DNA from 3 places in the Saccharopolyspora hattusasensis genome. Region 3 is predicted to be linked to each of the others. Evidence: riboswitches for the same ligand, from Rfam matches in the RefSeq annotation. Region 3 holds a riboswitch; each other region holds the start of a gene.
What was found. A riboswitch is a leader RNA that binds a small molecule or an ion and turns the genes downstream of it on or off. The one in region 3 is predicted to bind thiamine pyrophosphate.

Region 1 (7,316 bases), 4.6 Mb from region 3:
GATATTCGCGGTCGGCCGGATGATCAACGCCAAGACCGGGCGGTCGCAGCTGATCGGCGGGATGACCATGGGGCTGTCCATGGCGCTGCACGAGCGCAGCGTCGTAGACCCCCGGTTCGGCCATGTGGTCAACCACGACTTCGCCGGGTACCACATCCCGGCCAACGCCGACATCGGCAGCATCGAGGCGGACTGGATCGACGAGCACGACCCGTACGTGAATCCGATGGGGGCAAAGGGGATCGGCGAGCTCGGCATCGTGGGCACGGCGGCGGCGATAGCCAACGCGGCGCACCACGCAACCGGAATCCGGGTCCGGGACCTGCCCATCACCCTGGACAGGTTCCTGACCTGACCCTGTTGTAGCGGCCGTTTCCAGGCCCGTCCTGCGTGGCGGTGCGGGTAGCGCAACCTCAGAGCCTGATGGTGAATGGTCTGGGTGGGTGGTCGCTTAGCAGAACCTGAGAGACATCCGGACTGCGGGTGCCCCTCCTGATGTATGTCCAATACGCGGCGGAGGGGCCGTCCTCGCCAGAAAACCTCTCAGAACCCGCCGATGGTCGTCTTGGCAAGGTGAATGCAAGCGGCTACGCCGCTTCCAAAGGCGCGGACGGCATTCGCCGACAGGCCCTCAGTTCCGCCGCCTGGACTCCGGGATCCGATTCGTGTAGGTCCAATGCGTTCGGCCTGCGCAACCCGGATGGCACCTACGACGCCGACCCAGGTCACGGCATGCGCCAATCGGTTGATCGGTACCGAGAACTCGCCTGATGAAACCGGCTACGCGCTCAGCCGGTTTTCCCCTCTGGGCTCCGAATGTCCTCAATGGACAGATGCGGTCCGGTTCGCCGCTTGCCCAGCACGGCGTCCAGCAGCGTCCGCAAGGAAAACCAGAGCAGGTCGTGACCGCGCCCGAGCAGCCACGGCAGGCCCTTGGCGAGCAGCCACCGCAGGTGGTCGAAGCCGCTGACCCGCGCGCCCCCGGAGCATTCCAGCGAGACCTCGCCGGGCACGGCCAACCCGGCTGCCGCGAACCGGTCGGCGAAGGCTGCCGCGAGCATCCGGTGCCCGAGTTCGGACGGGTGCAAGCGGTCGACGCTCCACGTTGCCGGGCTGTAGGCGCCCGGCAACAGGTCCAGGTCCACCACAGCGACGGCATGCGTCTCGGCGACGGCGTCCAAGATCCGGTTGAGCTCGCCGATACGCCTGGCCAGTGCCCTCCGCAGCGGCCCGGGCAACCGGAAGACCCGGCCGTGGTCGTGGTAACGGATCGTAACGACGGTCGCGCCCGCGGCGGTGAGCGCGCGCACGACGTCGTTGAGCTGCCGCCGCAGCCGTCGGGCGTCGAAGTCGGAGCGCATCGTGTCGTTCATGCCGACCATCACCACGGCCGCATCGGGCGCGGCGCGGAGGGCGGCGGGCAACTGGGCGTCGCGCACGGCTGCGACGCGCGCCCCGCTCGATGCCACGTTCGCGACCTCCGCGGCGCCGAGCGCTTCGGCCAGCAGCGGCGCGAACCCGCGCCACCCGCCGACCACCGGATCGCCCATGCCCACGGCGACCGAATCGCCGAGCACCGCCAGGGTCCGTGTTCGTCGCGGGCCGGGCGGGCCCGCCGTGATCGCGTCCTGCACGTGAGCATGGTGATCGCCGAGCCTCCTGCGGCGGTGAGGCGGCGGTGACTAACCGGCGACCGCTTGGCGAAGAATCGGCGCGTCAGCGGGGTTCGGCGCGGTAGTCCTTGCCGGGCCAGAAGGGCCATTCTTCGAAGGCCAGGCACTTCCCGTCCGGGGCGAACCGCACGATCCACAGGTCCCGGTACTCCTCGTGAGTGATCCTTCCGGTAAGAACCGGAAGGATCACTCACGAGCGTTCAGGCACACAGGAGGTGCCGCCGGGTGGGCTCCTCCTGGGGCGCCGGGCTGGCCTGGGTCGGCTGTGGGGATCCCGGTGGTCTGTGGGGGTGTTCTTGTTCCGCCCGGTGTCTTCGTTGCGGGTTTCGGCTTCGATGTCGGCTATGAGGTGCCAGACCGTGTAGGCGGCTTCGCCGCCGCCTCCGGCGTGCTGGCCGGATCGAGAACGCGAGGGCTCTTGCGGGTAGCTGGGTGGTGAATATGGCGAGGATCAGCAGGGTGAACAGGACGAACGTGCTGAGCTGGGCCCAGGACATCGGTGGTTCTCCTTCGGTGGGGCGAAGGGTGGGGTCAATTTCGCGAGAAATTGACGTTCACCCGGGTGACGGTCAATTTCTCGCGAAATTGCCACCACCTGCACGAACGCACTGCGGCGATCACGAAGCGCGACGATGCCCCGTCACCCGGGGTGGGCGCAATTTCTCGCGAAATTGCGCCGTCCTCGGGTGACCACAGGCGGGTGGTGAGGGTGTGTCGGCAGCGCATGCAGGTGCGGATGCGGTCCCTTTTCGGGCTGGTCGTGCAGCTCCGCTGCGTTCGGCTGGGGTGGTGTGGACCCGCAAGGCGGTGGCCGAGTTGATCCGGGTGCGCCACGGCGTCGTGTTGAGTTTGCGCACCGTCGGCGACTATCTGCGCTGTTGGGGTGTGTCGCCGTAGAGACCGATCCGCAGGCCTACGAGCGGGACCCCGAGGCCGTGCGCCGATGGGGGGAGGACTATCCGGCCATCGTTGCTCGCGCTTGCCGCGAGGTGCGGTGATCGTGTGGCTGGACCAGACCGGGATCCGCTCTGATGCCGCAGTGGGCCGAACCTGCCGAACCTGGGCACCGGCCGGCCGGACACCGGTGGTGGGCAAGACCGGGGAAACGGTTCAGCGTGAACGCCATGTGCGCGATCGGTAACAAGGGGCGAGCTGTACTTCACCGTCTACACCGGGTCGTTCAACGCCGGCGTGTTCGTGCCGTTTCTGGACAGTCTGACCCGTCACCTGGACAGTCTGACCCGTCACCTGGACCGTACGGTCCAGGTGATCGTCGACGGTCGTCCTGTCCACCGCCGTAAGACCGTCCGCAAGTGGGTGGACGATCACGCTGCGGCGATCGGGATGCACTTCCTGCCCGGATACAGCCCCGAGCTCAACCCCGACGAGATCCAGGGTGCCGACCTCAAAAGGACCATGACCACCGGCACAGCATCGAAAACCCGCGACGAGTTGAAACAAGCGGCCCGCTCCTTCCTCCACCGGGCAAACCCGAAGTCCGCTACGCCGCCTGAGACCACACATTTGCCCTACGAATCAAAAAAACGCCTCAGCAGAGGCCAATACGCTCGCGGGTCCTGACATGGCCAGGTGGTGGGTCAGCTGGATTGGTCGCCGCTGCCGTAGGGGCGGGTTAGGATCTCCAGGACGTGGCCGTCGGGGTCGTCGAAGTAGACGCCGCGCCCACCGTCCCGGGTGTTGATCCGCCCCGCCTCGTGGTGCCCCGGGTCCGCCCAGTACGGCAGGTCCTGAGCCTGGATCCGCGCGAAGATCTCGTCGAACTCGCCTTCGGTGACCAGGAACGCGTAGTGCTGCGGGTTGATCTCCTCGCCGGTCTCCAGGTAGTCCAACGTGACGTCGTTGCTGGTCTGGACGCACATGAACGGCCCGAAGGGTTCCGGTTGGGGTAGCCCCAGCAGGTCGGCGACGAACCGCGCGTTGGCGATCTTGTCGGAAGTGGCGACGATCGTGTGGTTGAGTTGGACGGCCATGGGTTTGCTCGCTTTCCTCGTCGTGCTGCGCTACTCCCGAGGCTAGGAGTTAGACCAAGGTCGAGGTCAATGGGACCCGCAGCCGGACCGGTTCAGGCATCGCTCGTCCGGGTGCGGGCCGCCGCGGCGTCGTCCGATTTTCGCGGAAAGTACGAGCAGGCCGTCGATCGGGAATCCGCCTACGAACTGCTGGCGAAGAAGGTCGCCGCGCCGGAGCTGCCCGAAGCAACCTCCGCAGGTGATCGGGCCCACCTGACATCAGTCACCTCGTCGGGGTAAGGTGCCTCCGACTTATCCACGCGGGAGCTCGGGCGTACCGGGCTGAGAGGGTGGCACCGCACGCGCCACCGACCGCAGAACCTGTCCGGATAATGCCGGCGTAGGGAGCTGTTGATGGCGCTTGACGTCGATCGTGCCGAAGTTCCGCACACCCTGGACGAACCGGCGCCCAAGACGCTGGGCGTGCTCGACCAGGGCGCTTTCTGGGGAAATCTCGGGGTGAGCCTGCTCGGGTTCAGCGGGGCGCTGGCCGTGCTCGCGCCGAGCGGAGTGCCGCAGCTGTCCTTCACGGCCGCCGTCACCGCGTGCGTGGTGGGCACCGTGATCGGCAGCATCATGGTCGGCATTTCGGCGATCCCCGGGGCGCGCACCGGGGCGCCCGCGATGATGTTGCTGCGCGGCCTTTTCGGCACCAAGCTGTCGTACCTGCCGACCGTGCTGAACGCCCTGCAGTTGGTCGGCTGGGGCACCTTCGAGCTGCTGGTGATCGCGCAGGGCGCGGAGGCGCTGTTCGGTGGCGGCCCGCGGTGGTTGTACGTGGTGCTGGCCGGGGCGCTGACCACCGCGCTCGCGCTGCGCCCGCTCGGCGCGCTGCGCCTGCTGCGGCGCTACGTCAGCATCGCGGTGGCGATCGCGATGGTGTACTTCTTCGTCCAACTGCTGGTTAGCCACCCGCTGCCGGACATGAACACCGGTTCCTGGCAGGGGTTCTGGCCGGGTGCGGACGCCGCGCTGGCGGTCGCGGTGTCCTGGATCCCGGTCGCCTCGGACTACTCGCGGCACTCGAAGTCGGCGACCGGCGCGTTCACCGCCGCGACGGTGGGCTACTCAGTCACCCAGATCGCCTGCTACCTGCTGGGGCTACTCGGGTTGGCGCTGGTCGCCGGCGATGCCGACAAGGCGTTCGACCCGCTGCTGGCGGTGCCGCTCGGGGTGATCTTCTTCGGGATCCTGGTGCTGCGCGAGGTCGACCAGTCCTTCGCCAACACCTACTCGACCGCGGTCTCCATCCAGAACCTGCGGCCCAGCGCGGACCGCCGGGTGCTGTGCCTGGTCATCGGCGCGGTGATCACGCTGCTCGCGCTGACCCTGGACATCGCCCAGTTCTCGAACTTCCTGCTGCTGATCGGCTCGGTGTTCGTGCCGATGTTCGGCGTGCTTGCGGTGGACTACTTCGGGCACGCCCGCCGCCGCGACTGGGACCTGTCCGCGCAGGCCCCGTCCCGCTGGGGCATGCTGCTGGCCTGGCTGCTCGGCTTCTCGGCGTTCCAGCTGATCAACCCGGGTGAGCTCGGCTGGTGGAGCCGGCTGTGGACGGGTGTGCGGGACGCGCTCGGCTTCACAGTACCGACGTGGATGAGCGCTGCCCTCACCTCATTCCTCGTGGCGGCCCTCGCGGCTGCGATCATCGGAGCCTTCCGCCGCCGCACCGAGGAAAGCTGAGTTCAGGGGCAACCGTGGCGAAGGTCGTGGGTGCCCCTCAACCAACTGCTAGTCCGCTGATCAACACCCATCTGCACGTGGACCCACGCCCTGGGTTCCGGTCCATCGCCCTGGCAACCCGTTCAGCGGAGTGTGGCTGGCAGGCCGAAGCGGATCTCTTCGCGGGTCGTCTCGTGCTCGATGACCGTGGCCGGTTCGAGGTGGTCGATGACGTCCTCGACCAGGCCCGGCGGAGCCGATGCTCCCGCGGTGAGGCCTATCGTCTCGGCGCCGGCGAGCCATGCGGGCTGGATGTCGGTGACGTCGTCGATCAGGTGGGCGGCGGTGCCCTGGCGGCGGGCCAGCTCCACCAGGCGCTTCGAGTTCGACGAGTTCGCCGAGCCGATCACCAGCACCAGGTCGCACTCCCCGGCGATCGCCGACAGCGCGTCCTGCCGATTGGTGCTGGCGTAGCAGATGTCCTTCGAGGATGGCCCGCGGACGGCCGGGAAGCGGCGCCGCAGCGCGGCGACGATGTCCGCCGTCTCGTCTACGGCGAGGGTGGTTTGCGTCAGGTAGGACACCCGCCTCGGGTCCGGCACCTCGATCTCGCCGACGTCCTCGACGGATTCCACCAGCACCGTCTGGTCGGGCGCCTCGCCGAGCGTGCCCTCCACCTCCTCGTGTCCACTGTGGCCGATGAGCACCAGGGTGTCGCCGCGCCCTGCGAACCGCCGCACCTCGGCGTGCACCTTCGCCACCAGCGGGCAGGTCGCGTCGATGACCGCTAGGCCCCGCCGCTGCGCTTCCTCCCGTACGGCAGGGGAAACCCCGTGCGCCGAGAAGACCACGGTGGCGCCGTCGGGCACCGCGTCGAGCTCATCGACGAACACCGCGCCCCGGCTCTCCAGATCGGCCACCACGTGCGTGTTGTGCACGATCTGCTTGCGCACGTAGATCGGGCCGCCGCGGAGCGCGAGCGCCTGCTCCACGATCTCGATGGCGCGGTCGACCCCGGCGCAGAACGAGCGCGGTGCGGCGAGCAGCACCGTGCGCTGTTGACTCGGCATGACTGCACTCCAAAATCGGTCGGCTGTTGCCGAACACCGGCCGCTGCCCGGAGGCGGTGTTCCCAGATGCGGGTGGCGGCCGTGATCGGCGGTCGGCGTCAGTGGTCGCGGCGGGTCACCAGGTGGGCGAGGGCGCTGAGCTCCTCGGCCGCGCGCGGGGCCGGGTCGCAGCGGTGCAGGTCGCTCAGCGCGGATGCGAGCAGGTCGTCCGCTTGGTTCTGGCTCCAGGCGCGCCCGCCGGCCAGCGCGATCAGATCGGCGGCTTGGGCCAGGTCGCTGCCGGACAGCGGCTGGTCGCGGAGGTAGAGGGCGGCCAGCCGCCGACCGGCCGGCGTGCCGGAGGTCAGCGCGGAAACCACCGGCAGGGTCTTCTTGCGGGTGCGCAGGTCGGAGAACACCGGTTTACCGGTGACCGCCGGATCGCCCCAGATCCCGAGCAGGTCGTCGACGTGCTGGAAAGCCAGCCCCAGCCGCTCGCCGAAGCTGCGGAGCCGGGCTATCTGGTCGGGCTTGCCGCCGCCGAACATCGCGCCGAGAGCGCAGGCACAACCCAGCAGCGCCCCCGTTTTGTCCCGGGCCATCCGCTGGCATTCGGTCAGTTCGACGTTGCGCCGGTCCTCGAAGGCGAGGTCCGCGATCTGGCCGTTGACAAGGTTCAGCACGGCGGTGTTCAAGGTCCGCAGCGCAGTGGCCGCCTCGGGATGCCGGCACGAGCACAGCACGTCGGCGGCGAGTGACTGCATGGCATCGCCGACGAGGATGGCGGGGCCGCTGCCGAACACCGTCCACGCCGTCGGGCGGTGTCTCCGGCTGACATCGCCGTCCATCACATCGTCGTGCAGCAGCGAGAAGTTGTGCGCCAACTCCACCGCGACGGCTGC
Region 2 (7,316 bases), 800 kb from region 3:
TGGTCGAATCGGCCGCCGCCGCGTGGCGCGCCGACGGTTCGGCCACCTGGCTCGGCCAGGTGCTGGCCGGCGCGGCTCGCTTCCGCGCGGCGCGCGAAACCCTGCTCGCGCAGGCCCAGCAGAGCGACCGGGCGGAAGCCGCCCGCCTGGAGCAGATCGTCGCGGAGGCCGACCAGGTCGCCGCCGAACTCGCCCGTGCGGTGCGCTCCCGCGCCTGCACCGGACTGCCGGCCGCGGCTCGCCGGGACCCGGCGCAGGCCGTGGTGGCCCGCGGCGGACGGCAGGACCTGCCGGACGCGGTCCAGGGCCTCAACCAGGGGCTGGACCGGATCCGCGCCACGGTGATGCGCCGCGTCGAGACCCCGCTGCCGCCGCCGGCTCCCGGCGCGCGCCGGGAGCGGGTCATGGGCGCGGTCCGGGCGCACCTCTCGTTCCGCTCTTCGCTGTTCCGGCACGCGCTGCGCTGCACCCTCGCGGTCGCCTTCGGCATGGTGATCGTCCTGTTGCTGCGCGACCCCTCGGCGTCCAGCCTGCTGCTCGCGCTGTACGTGGTGCTGCAGCCGGCGGCGCGGGACAGCATGACCGGCGCGTTGGAGCGGACCGGTGGCGCGGTGCTCGGCGTGACCGCGCTGGCCGTGCTGATCACCCTGCTGCCGGGGACATTCCTGCTGGTGCCGCTGGTGATCGGCGGCATGCTGCTGAACATGACGCGGCTGCGCGCGGACTACCAGGCGCTGCTCGGCTGTCTGATCGTGGTGACCGTCGTCGACCAGGCGATGCGGCTGGACCGACCGCTGGTGAACGTGGGCATCAGCTTCGCGGCGAACACCGCGGTCGGAGCGGCCATCGCGCTGAGCGTCGGCTACGTCAGCTACCTGGTCCTGCCCAGCAGCATCCTGCCGGACGTGCGCGGCGCGGTGCGGTCCACGGTGTGGGCGGTGTCCGAGCTGCTGCGTAGCGTGCGAGCGGCCGGGCAGGGCGTCGACCTGCCCGTGGCGCTGCAGGCGGCGAACGTGCTGGCGCTGCGGCGCACCCAGGACCTGCTGGGCATGCCGGCAATGCTCGACGGGACCGGCGAGGAGACCGACGACGACCGCGCGACGCGTGCGGCGGCCATCGCGCTCGACGCGTTGCGGCAGGACGTCGCGACGCTCGCGTTCCGGCCGGAGGCCGAGCAGGCGGTCGCGGTTCCGGCGCTGCGCGCGGTGGACGACCTGCTGGGCGGCAAGCCGACGGCGAAGATCCCGGACGTGCCGGCGGGCAGCGCCCCGGCGACGGAGCTGCTGGCGAGCTCGCTGGTGGAGAACGCCCTGCACGCCCGCCAGGCGATCGACCGGACCTTCGGCTACGACAGCCCGTGGAAGAGCTACACGATCAGCTTCGTCCGCCCCGAACGCCTCCACATCCGCTGACCCGGGTACCGAACCCGGGTCGTGCGTGTCGTGGTGCCTGCACCTCGCGCGCGACGTCTCGCCTGCGGGGGAGGCGTTCCATCTCGGGCTGGAGTGATTCCCGGCTTGCGGTTCCTACGTCGCAGCATGGATGGATCTGATCGCCCGCGATGCCGGCCCGCGTACGCGGTGGCGGTGCTTTTCCTCGGTTATGCGGCGGGGAAGGCGGTTTTCGCCTGGCAGGCCCGGCTCGGTTTCCCGGGCGGCCCGGCCCCGGCCGGAACCGGTGAGCCGGTCCCGGCCGGCCAGCGCCCTCCGCTCACTCCAGGGGTCGGCCGGGACTGGACGCCTGGGCCCAGAAGCGCTTCGGGATTCGGCCCGCCAGGGACGCCAGGCGGCCGCCCTCGACCGCCGCTCGCATCGCCGCCGCCATGCGCTCCGGGTCCTGGGCGCGGGTCACCGCCGTGGCCAGGAGGACCGCGGAGCAGCCGAGCTCCATCGCCAGCGCCGCGTCCGAGGCCGTGCCGATGCCCGCGTCCAGCACGATCGGCACCGACGCACGGGAGACGATCATCTCGATGTTGTGCGGGTTCCGGATGCCAAGGCCGGTGCCGATCGGCGAACCGAGCGGCATAACCGCCGCGCAGCCGGCCTCCTCCAGCTTCAGCGCCAGCACCGGGTCGTCGTTGGTGTAGGCGAGCACCACGAAGCCCTGGTCGACCAGCTGTTCCGCGGCGTCAAGCAGCTCCACCGGGTCGGGCAGCAGGGTGTCCTCGTCGGCGACGACCTCCAGCTTGACCCAGTTCGTCTCCAGCGCCTCCCGCGCCAGCTGCGCGGTCAGCACGGCCTCAGCCGCCGTCCGGCAGCCCGCCGTGTTCGGCAATGCTTCGATGCCGAGCTTGCGCAGCAGGTCGAGCACCCCGGTGCCGCCGCCGGCGTCGGCGCGGCGCATCGCCACGGTCGTCAGCTCGGTTCCGGACGCGATCAGCGCGCGCTCCAGGACCGCGAGGTTCGTCGCCCCTCCGGTCCCGGTGATCAGCCGCGAACCGAACTCGCGGCCGGCGATCACCAACGGGTCGTCCATGACTCTCCTAACGACGGGTTCGGGTGGCGCGGGAACCGATGCCCGGTTCGATGCGCTTCTTCTGCTTCGCAAGGGGTCGGTTCGGGTTGGACCGCAACCTTTCCGGCTTTTCCGGTTGGACGCCCCTCCTCCGGGTGGGGCGGAGCCACGTCACCCTCCTTGCACTGCGGTGAGGACCTCGATGGTGGCATCGGGGCTCAGCGTGGTGTCCGGCCACACGGCACGCGGCACCACCGAACCGTCCAGCGCCACGGCCACGCCCCGGTTGGGCACACCGAATTCCTGCAGCACCGCCGCGAGCGTTGCGTCGGCGGCTACCTGCCGGGTCTCACCATTGATCACGACGTGCACTGCTGTCCTCCCCATCGGCTCGGATCGGCGGCCTTGATCTCGGTGGCGGGCTCCTCGCCGTGCAGCAGCGCGAGCACCGCCTCGACGGTGACCGGGGCGAGCAGGAAGCCGCCGCGGTGATGCCCGGTGGCCGCCAGCACACCGGGTTCCAGCCAGCCGAGCACCGGCAGGTTGTCGTCGGTGCTCGGGCGCAGCCCGGCCGCGGCCTCGACGAGCTGGTACTCGGCGATGCCCGGCATCAGCCGCTCGGCGTCGGCGATCAGGTCTCGCACCCCGCCCATGGTGACCTCGGTGTCGAACCCGACCTCGTACTGGGTGGCGCCGAGCACCAGCCCGCCGTCGTCGCGCGGCACCAGGTAGGTCTGCCGGCCGCGCACCGGGCCGCGGATCGTGCGGCTGGGCGGCGGCAGCGCCGTGGTCCGCGCGCGCAGGCGGAGGATTTCACCCTTCACCGGCCGGATCCGGTCCTTCAGCGCGGGGTGCAGCGCGCCCGAGTGGACGCCCGCCGCGATCACCACGGCATCGCAGTCCACAGTGGAATCTTCGAGCTCCACCGCGCCGGGCTGGACCCGCTTCGCGTTCGCCGCGACGAAATCGACGCCCGCCGCAGCGGCGGCCGCGCGCAGCGCAGCCAGCGCGAGGCGGTTGTCGACCGCGAGGTCGCCCGGCACCTCAAGCCCACCGCGCACCGCCGGTCCCAGGGACGGCTCCAGGCGTCGCACCTCCCGGCTGGTCAGGCGGGTGACGGTGCGGCCGAGCCGGGCGAGGTAGTCGACGAGGCTGTCCAGCTCGGCCCGGTCGGCGCTGTCCACGCCGACGACCAGGGTTCCCTCGCGGCGCAATCCGGAAGGCAGGCCGGAGGCTTGACCGAGTTCGCCGGCGAACGCCGGCCACAGCCGCAGCGACGCCTCGCCCAGTTCCAGCAGTTCCTCTTCGCCGGGCCACGCCTCGGCGATCGGCGCCAGCATCCCGCCGGCCACGTTGGACGCCCCGGACGCCGGTTCGGCGTCGACGAGCTGCACCCGGTGTCCCGCGGCGGCTGCGCGCCAGGCCACGGACATGCCGATCACGCCGCCTCCTACGACGACGACGTGCTTCTTCCGTTTTTCAAACACTCCACGCTCCCTGCGCCGGCATGACCCGGATCAGGTTCGACGGTCGGGGCCAACGCCCCCTCTCAGCCCGGTACCCGGACTCCCGTGCTCACCGAGGACCACCGTACCGGGCGAGGATTGCGACGTCAGGAGCGAGGTCGAGCAATTTTCACGATGCCCGGGGCGTGAGCGCCGAAAGCGCGTCCGGCGACCGCGCCGCAGGGGGCTACCCTGTGGAACATGCCTGGATTGGACGGCTTCGGCATCCGCGCCCGCCTCGACGAGTCGCGGCTGTACCTGTGCACCGACGCGCGCACCGAGCGCGGTGATCTCGCGGAGTTCGCGGACGCGGCCTTGGCCGGCGGGGTCGACATCATCCAGCTGCGGGACAAGCAACCGAACGGCGCTCCGCTGGAGGCCCGCCACGAGCTGGCGGCGCTGGAGGTGCTGGCCGAGGCCTGCGTGCGGCACGGCGCGCTGCTCGCGGTGAACGACCGCGCGGACGTGGCGATGGCCGCCGAGGCCGACATCCTGCACCTCGGGCAGGACGACCTGCCGGTGGAGATCGCCCGGCGCATCGTCGGCGAGCACGTCGCGATCGGCCGGTCCACGCACGACGTGGTGCAGGCCGATGCCGCGGCCACCGAACCCGGCGTGGACTACTTCTGCACCGGTCCGGTGTGGACGACCCCGACCAAGCCGGGGCGCCAGGCGGCCGGGCTCGGCCTGGTGGAGCACGCCGCGGAGCACCGCGGGCACGGTCGGCCGTGGTTCGCGATCGGCGGCATCGGCCCGGACAACCTCGACGAGGCCCTCAAGGCCGGGGCGGAGCGGATCGTCGTGGTCCGCGCGATCACCCGAGCCGAGGACCCAAGGGCGGCGGCCCGCGAACTCCGCGACCGCCTGGGCTGAGACCCGCCGATCACGCAGTCCGCACCGGACGTCTACCTGGGAGTACCCCGGACATGACGCGGCCCCCGGCCGATCGCCGGGGGCCGGTCGGGCGAGTTACTGGGTGAGCAAGCTCAGGCCGTAGGCCTGGAGGATCTCGTTCACCGGCTGGAAGTAGGTCGTGCCGCCGGAGCTGCAGTTGCCCGAACCGCCGGAGGTCACGCCCTGGGCCTGGTTGCCGGACTGCCACGAACCACCGGAGTCACCTGGCTCGGCGCAGACGTCGGTGCGAGTCAGGCCGGTCACGGTGCCCTGCGGGTACTGCACGGTCTGGTTCTTGGCCTGCACCGAACCGCAGTGCCAGCCCGTGGTGGAACCGGAGCGGCAGATGGACGCGCCCACGGCGGACTCGGTGGAGCCGGCCACGCTGACGTTGCTGCCGTTGTACTGGTTCACCAGCGGCCGCGGGGTCTCGCCGGATCCGACCCGGACCCAGCCGTAGTCGTTGTCCGGGAACGACGAGCCCTCGAACTTGCCGGTGGGCTGCGACGTGGTGTCGCCCTTGTTGCCGCAGTGCCCGGCGGTCACGAAGCCGCCCTGCACCGAGAACCCGACCGAACAGCGGGCGCTGCCGATGTAGTAGGCGTTGCCACCGATGACGTCGGCCAGGGTGCGCGGGTTCTCCGTCGACTCCACGACCCGCACCGCGTCAACGAGAACGCCGGTGGACTGCACGAACTGCGCGGCCTGGACGGCGCTGCCCGGCCTGGTGGTGACGACGACGGAGTTCGCGCGGCTGTCGGCGTACCAGCCGGAAACCGGCTTGGGGGCTGCGGTACTGCGGAGGTTGAGGCCCTCGATGACCCCGTTGAGCTCCTCGATGGAGTAGTCGACCAGCGTGGGCTCGGCACCGGCGGCCCGCACCGCGTCGAAGGCGGCCGAGTCGGTGACGCCGACGACGAGCTTGCCGCTCGCCGGGTCGAAGTAGGCCCCGCCGAAGGTGCCGCCCAGCGAGCCGCGGAGCTGCTGCTCCGCGCGGTTGGCGGCGGCTTCCTGGTCGAGCCGCTGGCGTGCCTCGTCCCGGTTGAGGCCCAGGTCGCGCTGCATCGCGTCGAGCAGGGTCGCCGCTTCGCTCGCGGGCGGCGCGGTTTCGGTGGTGGTGGCGGTGGCGGTGGCGGTGGCCGGCATGGTCAGCGCGGCCACCGTCCCCGCCGCCAACATCACGGTCCCGGCCACCCGGGCCGCGAGTCTGCGCTTCATCTGATGTCTCCCTCTTCGTGAGCTGGATCTCAGAACCCCCGCCGCCGATCCAGTATCAGAGGAGCTCACCAGTCCCACATTTTCCCTTTCGCCCCATCTCACCCAAAACGCCCCCTGTGCAACTCGATCGAGTTGCACAGGGGGCGCCTGAACTGGGGTTTTTAACGCCCAGAAGTGGACTGCTGCAGCTCCCCTGTCCTAGCGGCGGGGTCGCGCAGGTCGACGACGCCCGAGGCCGGCGCCTGGCTCGGCTGCTCGGTCGAGGCCGCAGCCTGCGTCGGCTGCTGGGTGGGTGCCGGGGCCTCCGTGGTGGGTTGCTCCGCCGGCTGCTGGGTGGGTTTCACCTCCGTCGACGGCTGCGGCTGCTCGCTCGGGGCCTCCCGCGGTTTGGCCGGCTTGGCCGGGGTGCTGGGCGTTGGCTGCGGATCGCGGTGCAGCACCTGGCCGAGCGTCGTTCCGCCGTCGCCGCCGGAGAGCGGCTTGCCGGTCACCCCACCCAGACCATTCACCAACAGACCCCTCTTACGCGTAACGCCGCGGCCCGCAACGACGAAGGGCACCCCGACCGGGGTGCCCTTCAAGCGGAAAACACCGTTTTAGCGCAAAACCGGCGCCAGCTCAGTTGGGCGGGTTGAGCCTCGCGACGAACTTGTAGCGGTCGCCGCGGTAGATCGACCGCACCCATTCCACCGGGCGCCCCTCGGTGTCGAACGAGTGCCGGGACAGCAGCAGCATCGGCAGCCCGACGTCGGAGCCGAGCAGCTCGGCCTCCTCCGGGCTGGCGAGTGCGGTCTCTATCGTCTCCTCGGCGTGCCCGAGCTCGACGTCGAAGTTCTCGCGTAGCACCTGGTAGAGGGAGCCGCCGGATTCCAGCTGGCCGGTCAGCCCACGGAACCGGGTCAGCGGCAGGTGGGTGGTCTCGATGGCCATCGGCTCGCCGTCGGCCAACCGCAGCCGGCGCAGCCGCAGCACGGTCGAACTCGGCTTGGTCCCGAGCAGCGCGGCCAACTCCTCCGCGGCCGGTTCCTCGGCGACCTCCAGCAGGCGCGAGGCGGGCTGGCGCCCCTGGGCGCGCATGTCCTCGGTGTAGCTGCTCAGCTGCAGCCGCTGGGCGACCTTCGGCTTGGCCGCGAAGGTGCCCTTGCCCTGCACCCGCAGCAACCGCCCTTCCACGGTCAGCTCGGCCAGCGCCTGGCGCACCGTCGTGCGGGAGACGTCGAACTCGGCGGCCAGCGAGCGTTCGGT
Region 3 (7,316 bases):
CTGGCGGATGTAGTCCAGCACGCGCTGTTCGGCCTCTTCGAGCGTCACCGTGGAGCGGCGCACCTCTTCGGTAAGCCCGGAGCGGTCGTGCATCTCGCGGACCACGTCGGGCATTCCGGCGAGCTTCTCCTCGTCGGCGTGGATGACGATGTCCACGCCTTCGCCGAGGATGTTGAGGTCGGCATCGGTGACCAGGGCGGCGATCTCGATCAGCGCGTCCTTGCCGAGATCGAGACCGGTCATTTCGCAGTCGATCCACACTAGACGGTCGTTCACCCGAGGCAGCCTAACTCGACACGAGGGGTGATCGTGCGGCCCTGCCGGTCAGGCGTCCAAGCGGGCGAGCAGTTCGCGAGGCACGACCTTGCCGGTGGCGTTGCGCGGCAGCTCGTCGAGGAACACCACATCGCGGGGCATGGCGAATTTCGGCAACCGGCCGCGGACCCGCTCACGCAGCTGCTCGGCGTCCAGGCGGCCGTCGGCTCGGAGCACCACGAACGCCGCTAGCCGCTGCCCGAACTCGGCGTCGTCGACTCCGATGACGGCGGCCTCGGACACCTCCGGCAGGCCGGCGATGACGTCCTCGGTCTCCTTGGGGTAGACGTTCTCGCCGCCAGCGATGATCATGTCGTCTTCGCGGCCGACGACGAACAACCGCGCGGCGGCGTCGAACCGCCCGAGGTCTCCGGTCGACATCAGGCCGTCGTGGGTCTCCCGGCTGCTGCCGTTGGTGTAGCCCTCGAAGAGCATGTCGTTGCCGGCGAAGATCCGCCCGGTCGCACCGCGGCGCACCGGGGTTCCGTCATCGCCGAGAATGCGCACCGTCGTCCCGCGCGGCGGTCGGCCCGCCGTGCCCGGGGCGGCGCGCAGGTCGTGCGGTGTCGCGATGCTGACCCAGGACACCTCGGTGGAGCCGTAGAAGTTGTAGAGCACCGGCCCGAAGGCGCGCTGGAACCTGGAGGCCAGGTCGGCGGGCAGCGCAGAGCCGCTGCTCGCCACGACGCGCAACGTGCTGTGGTCGTACTCGTCGCGGACCCGTTCGGGGAGCTCGAGGATGCGCTGGAGCATCACCGGCACCACGAACATCGATGTGCACCGGTTGCGCTGCACCGCGCCGAGCGACTGCTCGGGGTCGAACCGGCGTCGCAGCACCAGCGTCGCGCCGAGCACGGAGCCGAGCTGAAACGCGGCGAGGCCCCAGGTGTGGAACAGCGGTGCGCTGACCAAGATCCGGTCCCCGTTGCGCAGCGGTACGCGGGACAGGATCGACGCCGCGGGCGCGAGCCCCGGCGGATCGGGGCGGCAGGCGCCTTTCGGGGTTCCGGTGGTGCCGGAGGTGAGCACGATCATCCGGGAGTGCCGCTTCGGCCGGGCCAGGTGCTTGGCCGAGGACGTGGCGATCAGGTGCTCCAGCGTGTCGTGCCGGGTGGTGCCTTCGGTCCACGCCAGCACGGCTTCGACGTCTTCGGGCAGGTCCGGCAGGTGGGCGCGGTATTCGGCGTCCAGGACCAGCAGGCCGACCCGCTGCTCGGCGATCACGTTGGCGAGCAGCGGGGTGCTCAGGCCCGTGTTGAGCAGAACCACGTCTATGCCGAGCTTGGCGGCGGCGACGATCGTCTCGATCGGCCCGTGGTGGTTGTGGCACAGCACGCCGATCCGGGTGCCTCGGGGAACCCGGTTGCGCAGGCCGTTGGCGAGCCGGGTGGTGCGCTGCGAGAGCTCGGCGTAGCTGAGCGCGCCACGCTCGTCGATCACGGCCGGGCGGTCGGCGTGGCGCACCGCGCCGACGGCGAAGCCCAGCGGCGGGGTGATGCCCCAGCGGCGCCAGGCGAGGACGATGCGCAGCAGCTTGTCCGGCCGAAGCGGGCTGATCACGCCCTGCTTGGTCAGGACGCACACCGTGTGCAAGCCCGACGTCCCGCGCCGGAGCAGCGCGACTGATCGTTGCCAGAACGTGCTCACGCAGTCACCTCTCGGTTGCCAGGCTACCGGGAGTGGATAATGCCGCGAGCGGACTTGCGGGGGAAGACTGCGATCGTGAGCGCGGCGGCCGACAGACCGCCAGCCACCGCGCTCACGAGGGGATTCATTCCATTGCGGCGGCCACCACGATCGCGTCGCGCAGGGCAGCGCGCAGTCTGCCGACCTCCAGCGGGGAAAGCACCGCGGTCTCGCCCGCTGGAGCGATCACCACCACGTTCCCCTGGTTGATCAACACCGACATGTCACGACGTCTGCCGGCGACATCGCGGCAGCTCACGTGCCACTGCCTGGCGGGCTCCACGTTCCCAGCCTCCCTGTTGCAGTCCGCGCGCTCTGCCTCCCGCGCGCGGTTGTTGATCGAGGGACGCAGCTGGATGCGCACCGTGACGGCGGTTCTGCGCATATGTCACCCGGAAAACTTCCGGGCCACCCCTGGTAAGGGGAGCCGATACGCAGAGTGTCCGCAATTTCAATTGAAACTGCGGACACGGGCGGGGTCGGCCGGTCTTCAGACCGGGCGGACCACCAGGCCGTTCGGTTCGGCGGTGAAGGTGACCGCGGCTTCCTCGAAGTCGGCGATCGGCAGCTCATCGCGCACCAGCCGGTGCGGCGCGTCGAAGGCCTCGACCCGGATCTCGCGGGTGGTCAGCGTCCGCTCCGGGAAGTCCGCGCCGCCGACCTGGACCTGCAGCTCGCCGCCCTGCACCGTCATGGTCAGCCAACCGCCGGGCACCGGCAGCTGCTCACCGTCGGAGGTCAGGACCAGCCGGCTCGCACCGGGGTTCTCGGCGCGCACGGCGACATGCGAGATCGCGACGTCGCGCTGGCCGGAGTCGCCGGCCAGCGCGATCACGTCCCGCTTGACCTCCTCGGCGGGGCCGTCCCCGGGCTTCGGCGCGAGCACCGGGGCGCGCAGTTCGGCGGCCACCCGGTAGGGCTGCCACGATCCGGCGCCGATCAGGTTGACCACCGCGGTGATCTCGACGTCGGCCAGCAGCCGGTCGCTGCCGGGAGCCGGAGTCACTTCGACCGCGGCGACGTCGCGCCGGTTCAGCAACTCGCGCAGCGCCTTCGCGCGCTGCCTGCTGTTGCGGTCGAATCCGCGGGTGATCGCCACCGTCCCCGAACCGGCGGCCGCCACGGCGGCTTCGGTCAGGTCCGCCAGCGGGGCCCAGATCCGGGCGGGATCCTCCGGCCGGGGCTGCCGGCGGGAACGGGCGAAACTCGGGGCATCGGTCGTGGTTTCCATCATCAACCACTTTAGTCCGCGGCGAAGGGTTGCCTGGCCTGTCGGTGGTGACCTTCACGGTGTGAATTAGATCGCTGTGCCGGGCGCCGGGCGAGCGGCCGTGCGCCTGATCGACTGAGGGCGCCGAGGGCGTGGTCGCGCGGCGGTCCCGGTTGTTAGGTTGGTGGCAGTGACGCGGGGTGCCTGGGCTGCCGGGCTGAGAACAGACCCGTTGAACCTGACCTAGCTCGTACTAGCGGAGGGACGTCATGGTTCCCAATGTGCTGACCATCGCAGGCACCGACCCCAGCGGCGGCGCCGGTGTGCAAGCCGATCTGAAGACCTTCTCCGCGCACGGCGCCTACGGCATGTCCGTGATCACCGCGCTGGTCGCGCAGACCACCACCGGTGTTTCCGAGGTCCACGAGGTGCCGCCGGAGTTCATCACCGCGCAGCTGGTCACGCTGCTCGACGACGTGCGGGTGGACGCGGTCAAGATCGGCATGCTGGCCAACGCCGAGGTGATCCGCGCGGTGATCGGGGTCCTCGACCGCTACTCGCCGCCGCACGTCGTGCTGGACCCGGTGATGGTCGCCAAGAGCGGTGACCGGCTGCTCGCGCCGGAGGCGGTCAGCGTGCTGCGCGACGAGCTGCTGCCGCGCGTGGACCTGATCACCCCGAACCTGCCCGAGGCCGCCGATCTGCTGGGCGAGCCGGAGATCGCCGACCCCAACGACATGCCCGCGCAGGCCGAGCGGCTGGCCGGGCTGGGCGCGAAGCAGGTGCTGCTAAAGGGCGGTCACCTCGACGGCCGGTCCAGCGTGGACCTGCTCTACGGCGAAGGGATCGCCGAGTTCCTGTCGAGCGAGCGCGTCGTGACCACCAACGACCACGGCACCGGCTGCACGCTGTCGGCCGCGATCGCGGCGCTGCGTCCGCAGCGCGCAGACTGGCTCGACGCGGTGCGCGAGGCCAAGGAGTACCTGACGGAGGCGCTGCGCGCTTCCGACCGGCTCGACGTGGGCCACGGCCACGGCCCGGTGCACCACTTCCACCACTGGTGGTGATCGACGTTCCCCCGGTGTCGTGAGCGCTTTTGGTTGCCATAGCGCCGAAAAGTGCTCACGGGGCCCCGCACCACAGGTCGAGACAGCTACGAGAGGTTCTGATGAGCAAGCTGCCCGCTCCGCCCGCCGACGGTTTCTGCGCCGAGGCTTGGGCGCACACCGCCGATCTGCAGCAGGCGATCGTCGAGCACCCGTTCAACGCCGCGCTCACCGACGGCACCCTGGACCGCGACCGGTTCGCGTTCTACATCGTGCAGGACGCGCGCTACCTGGTCGGTTTCGCGCAGGCGCTGGCGGCCGCCGCGACGCGGGCCGACAACGCCGAGGACGCGGCGTTCCTGGCCGGTGCGTCCCAGGGCGCACTGGTCGAGGAGCGCCGACTGCACGCCGGTTACGTCGCGGAGTTCGGCCTTACCGACGCCGAGATCGCCGGGGTCGAGACGTCCCCGTCCTGCCTGGCCTACACCTCGTACCTGCGGGCGACCGCGCTGACCGAGCCGTATCCGGTGCTGCTGGCGGCGATCCTGCCGTGCTTCTGGGTGTACCAGCACGTGGGCACCACGATCCTGGAAGCCACCGGTGGTGCCGAAGATCATCCGTACCGGGCGTGGATCCAGACCTATGCCGACGACGAGTTCGCCGAGGCGGTGCTGACCGCGCGCGACCTCACCGACCGGGTCGCCAAGGGAGCCGACGCCGAGACCCGGCAGCGGATGCTCGACGCGTTCACCCGAGCGACTGAGTACGAGTGGCTGTTCTGGAACAGCGCTTGGATCAAGGAGGAGTGGCAGACTTCGCGATTCCTGAACTAATCGCGAAACCCCTTGCAAGGTGGGCAGGAACGCACTTCGGCCCAGTGTGATCCGGTGCACGAACGGGGCCGTAACGAATCGCGAGCCGAAGCGATTCTCCCAGCGAGACGCCCGTCCGGGCGGGGACTTGGATGTGGGTTCTTCCCACCGTAGACGGAGTTTCGACGACCGTGGGCAATTCTATTCTGATTGTTCTGATGGGCATGCTGGTGCCCGTGTTAGCGGCTGCGCCGTTCTACCTCGCCGACCGCCGTCGGGAGCAGCAGGATGCCGTCGAGGGCGATGAATAGGTCAGCCCCCGTAGATCTTCTTCGCGAGTTCTTCCTTGCCCCGCTTGAGTTCCTGCAACGCGTTGGCGGCGAATCCACGGCTGGTCGGCATGGCCGGGATCCGCAGGCCTTCGCTGAGCGTCCAGCCGGAGCCGCAGTCGATCAGCGACCGGTGCTTGTTGGTGTAGTAGCCGGAGTTGATCGACACCGCGACCCCGTGCGCTCCGGCCGCGGCCGCCATCAGGTGCAGGTGGAACCGGCTGGACAGCCAGCGCTGCCCGGCCGCCGCGGGCAGCCCGTCGGCCATGATCTCGGAGAACGGGTAGAAGCGGGCGCCCGGTAGGTCATGTTCCACCAGCGCGAAGACCTCGCGGTCCACGCGCGGGATGCCTTCGACGAAGCCGACCTGCTCGGGGCGCACGCCCCATTCGCCCAGCGTGTCCAACAGGAATCCGGCGAGCGCGGGCACCGAATCGTCGAGCAGGTCCGACTGCAGGCACACCATGACCTCGCGCAGGTCGTCGTCCCGGTACAGCTCGGGTTCGACCCCGAAGAACATGTCATCGCCGGTGTGTGAGGTGGCGCTGGACAGCGCCGCCGACGGCTCGTCGCGCACGTCGACGACCTCGAACTGCGCGGCGAGGTTGCGCAGCAGCGGTTCCGCTTCGTCGGCGACCGGCGACAGCCCTTGGCCGGTCATCACCGCCCGGCCGCCGGAACGGCGCGTCGCCGCGACCGCGGCCGCGAGCAGGCCGATGTGCCGCGGCCAGATGCCGTTGACGAATCCGCCGCCGACGATGTGCACCAGGTCGGCGCGTGCCGCCAGCTCGATGCCGGCCACCCATCGCGGCGCCAGCCCCGGGTTGTTGAACGCGTGCTGCACGAACGACGCGACCTCCCACGGCCCGTCCGACGGGGCCTCCCAGCACAGCCGCCATAAGGTGTCGGTGAACCGGACCCGCGGATGCAGGTGGCCGAGCAGGACGTCGCTCGGTCCCGGGTTGGGGCAGTCCACCCAGATCTCGCTGTCCGGCGCGACGCGTGCCAGGTGCTTCAACCAGGCGGCGGCGATCAGTTCGTCCCCGTAGTTCGGGTGCCCGGTGGTGGCGACGAGGTAGATGGTGGGGGGCTTCGTCAACGGTGGGGCTCCAGCCTTCGGGGTGCCGAGTCCCCTTCGAACGTAGCAACGACGAAGTCCCGACCGCCGTGCTTGGTGACGTCTCGCACCCCACCGCCACCGCTCGTACCAATTAGCAATTAGGGTGGGCTAACTTTTATTGGAGACGTGTTGACGATCCGATCCCAGGCGAGGGTGGGCACCGGCAAGCCGGCCCGCTACGCCAAGCAGCTGTCCTCGCACCTGGGGCGCCGGTGCGTGGTGTCCGAAGAACCCGATGGCATCCGGATCACCCTGCCCGCCGGCAGCGGCGTGGGCAGCTGCCTGCTGGTCAACGAATCGGATGTGCTCGCCCTGGGCGCCGAGGCGAAGAACGCCGAGGTGCTCGACCGCGTGCAGGACGTGCTCGGCCGCCACCTCGAGCGCTTCGGTCAGCGCGACGAGCTCAAGGTCAACTGGACGAACGACTGAGTATTAACAGTCGCGATGATCATGCAGAGGTCGGCGAGCGGCATCAGCCGCTTCCTGCCACCTGCGCAGCTCGCGCCGCCGCAGGTTCTCGTGCGTCGGCATGCATGAGTCGGGGATCCTGGAACGAGAAGGCAGCTGAGGTTCCACTACACGGCTCGCACAACGACCCGGAATTCGCTATTCCTTGCTGATCTCGTCGCGGATGCGGGCCAGACGCTGGCGGGAGCGGTTGAACTTGGCCTCGAAGTGCTTCTCGAACAGGTCCGTGGGCAGCTGCGGGACCTCCGCCGGCTCCGCCGGACGCTGCCGCGGTGCGACCGGCGCCAGCCGGGATGCCTCCGGCTCGGCCTCGGACCTGGTTTCTGCGTC

Region 1: linked by a shared signal. The riboswitch ahead of ACRXBZ_RS04375 (purine-cytosine permease family protein) and the one ahead of thiD (bifunctional hydroxymethylpyrimidine kinase/phosphomethylpyrimidine kinase) in region 3 are both predicted to bind thiamine pyrophosphate.
Region 2: linked by a shared signal. The riboswitch ahead of thiO (glycine oxidase ThiO) and the one ahead of thiD (bifunctional hydroxymethylpyrimidine kinase/phosphomethylpyrimidine kinase) in region 3 are both predicted to bind thiamine pyrophosphate.

The regions. Positions count from the first base shown of each region.
Region 1 covers NZ_JBPCDC010000001.1:928,287-935,602, reverse strand. The annotation lists gene ACRXBZ_RS04415 (xanthine dehydrogenase family protein molybdopterin-binding subunit) at 1-355, shown strand, start outside; gene ACRXBZ_RS04410 (hypothetical protein) at 496-771, shown strand; gene ACRXBZ_RS04405 (SGNH/GDSL hydrolase family protein) at 789-1,634, opposite strand; gene ACRXBZ_RS04400 (hypothetical protein) at 1,717-1,863, opposite strand; gene ACRXBZ_RS04395 (winged helix-turn-helix domain-containing protein) at 2,385-2,570, shown strand; gene ACRXBZ_RS04390 (transposase) at 2,826-3,254, shown strand; gene ACRXBZ_RS04385 (VOC family protein) at 3,272-3,664, opposite strand; gene ACRXBZ_RS04380 (helicase HerA-like domain-containing protein) at 3,644-3,943, shown strand; TPP riboswitch at 3,954-4,067, shown strand; gene ACRXBZ_RS04375 (purine-cytosine permease family protein) at 4,058-5,386, shown strand; gene ispH (4-hydroxy-3-methylbut-2-enyl diphosphate reductase) at 5,509-6,435, opposite strand; gene ACRXBZ_RS04365 (family 2 encapsulin nanocompartment cargo protein polyprenyl transferase) at 6,534-7,316, opposite strand, start outside.
Region 2 covers NZ_JBPCDC010000001.1:4,713,307-4,720,622, reverse strand. The annotation lists gene ACRXBZ_RS22360 (FUSC family protein) at 1-1,412, shown strand, start outside; gene ACRXBZ_RS22355 (thiazole synthase) at 1,711-2,475, opposite strand; gene thiS (sulfur carrier protein ThiS) at 2,626-2,826, opposite strand; gene thiO (glycine oxidase ThiO) at 2,814-3,941, opposite strand; TPP riboswitch at 3,932-4,037, opposite strand; gene thiE (thiamine phosphate synthase) at 4,161-4,832, shown strand; gene ACRXBZ_RS22335 (S1 family peptidase) at 4,929-6,071, opposite strand; gene ACRXBZ_RS22330 (hypothetical protein) at 6,233-6,652, opposite strand; gene ACRXBZ_RS22325 (GntR family transcriptional regulator) at 6,690-7,316, opposite strand, start outside.
Region 3 covers NZ_JBPCDC010000001.1:5,508,808-5,516,123, forward strand. The annotation lists gene orn (oligoribonuclease) at 1-276, opposite strand, end outside; gene ACRXBZ_RS26350 (AMP-binding protein) at 325-1,962, opposite strand; gene ACRXBZ_RS26355 (hypothetical protein) at 2,087-2,386, opposite strand; gene ACRXBZ_RS26360 (hypothetical protein) at 2,492-3,232, opposite strand; TPP riboswitch at 3,398-3,493, shown strand; gene thiD (bifunctional hydroxymethylpyrimidine kinase/phosphomethylpyrimidine kinase) at 3,481-4,278, shown strand; gene tenA (thiaminase II) at 4,380-5,090, shown strand; gene ACRXBZ_RS26375 (polysaccharide pyruvyl transferase family protein) at 5,382-6,497, opposite strand; gene ACRXBZ_RS26380 (DUF2218 domain-containing protein) at 6,648-6,947, shown strand; gene ACRXBZ_RS26385 (hypothetical protein) at 7,125-7,316, opposite strand, start outside.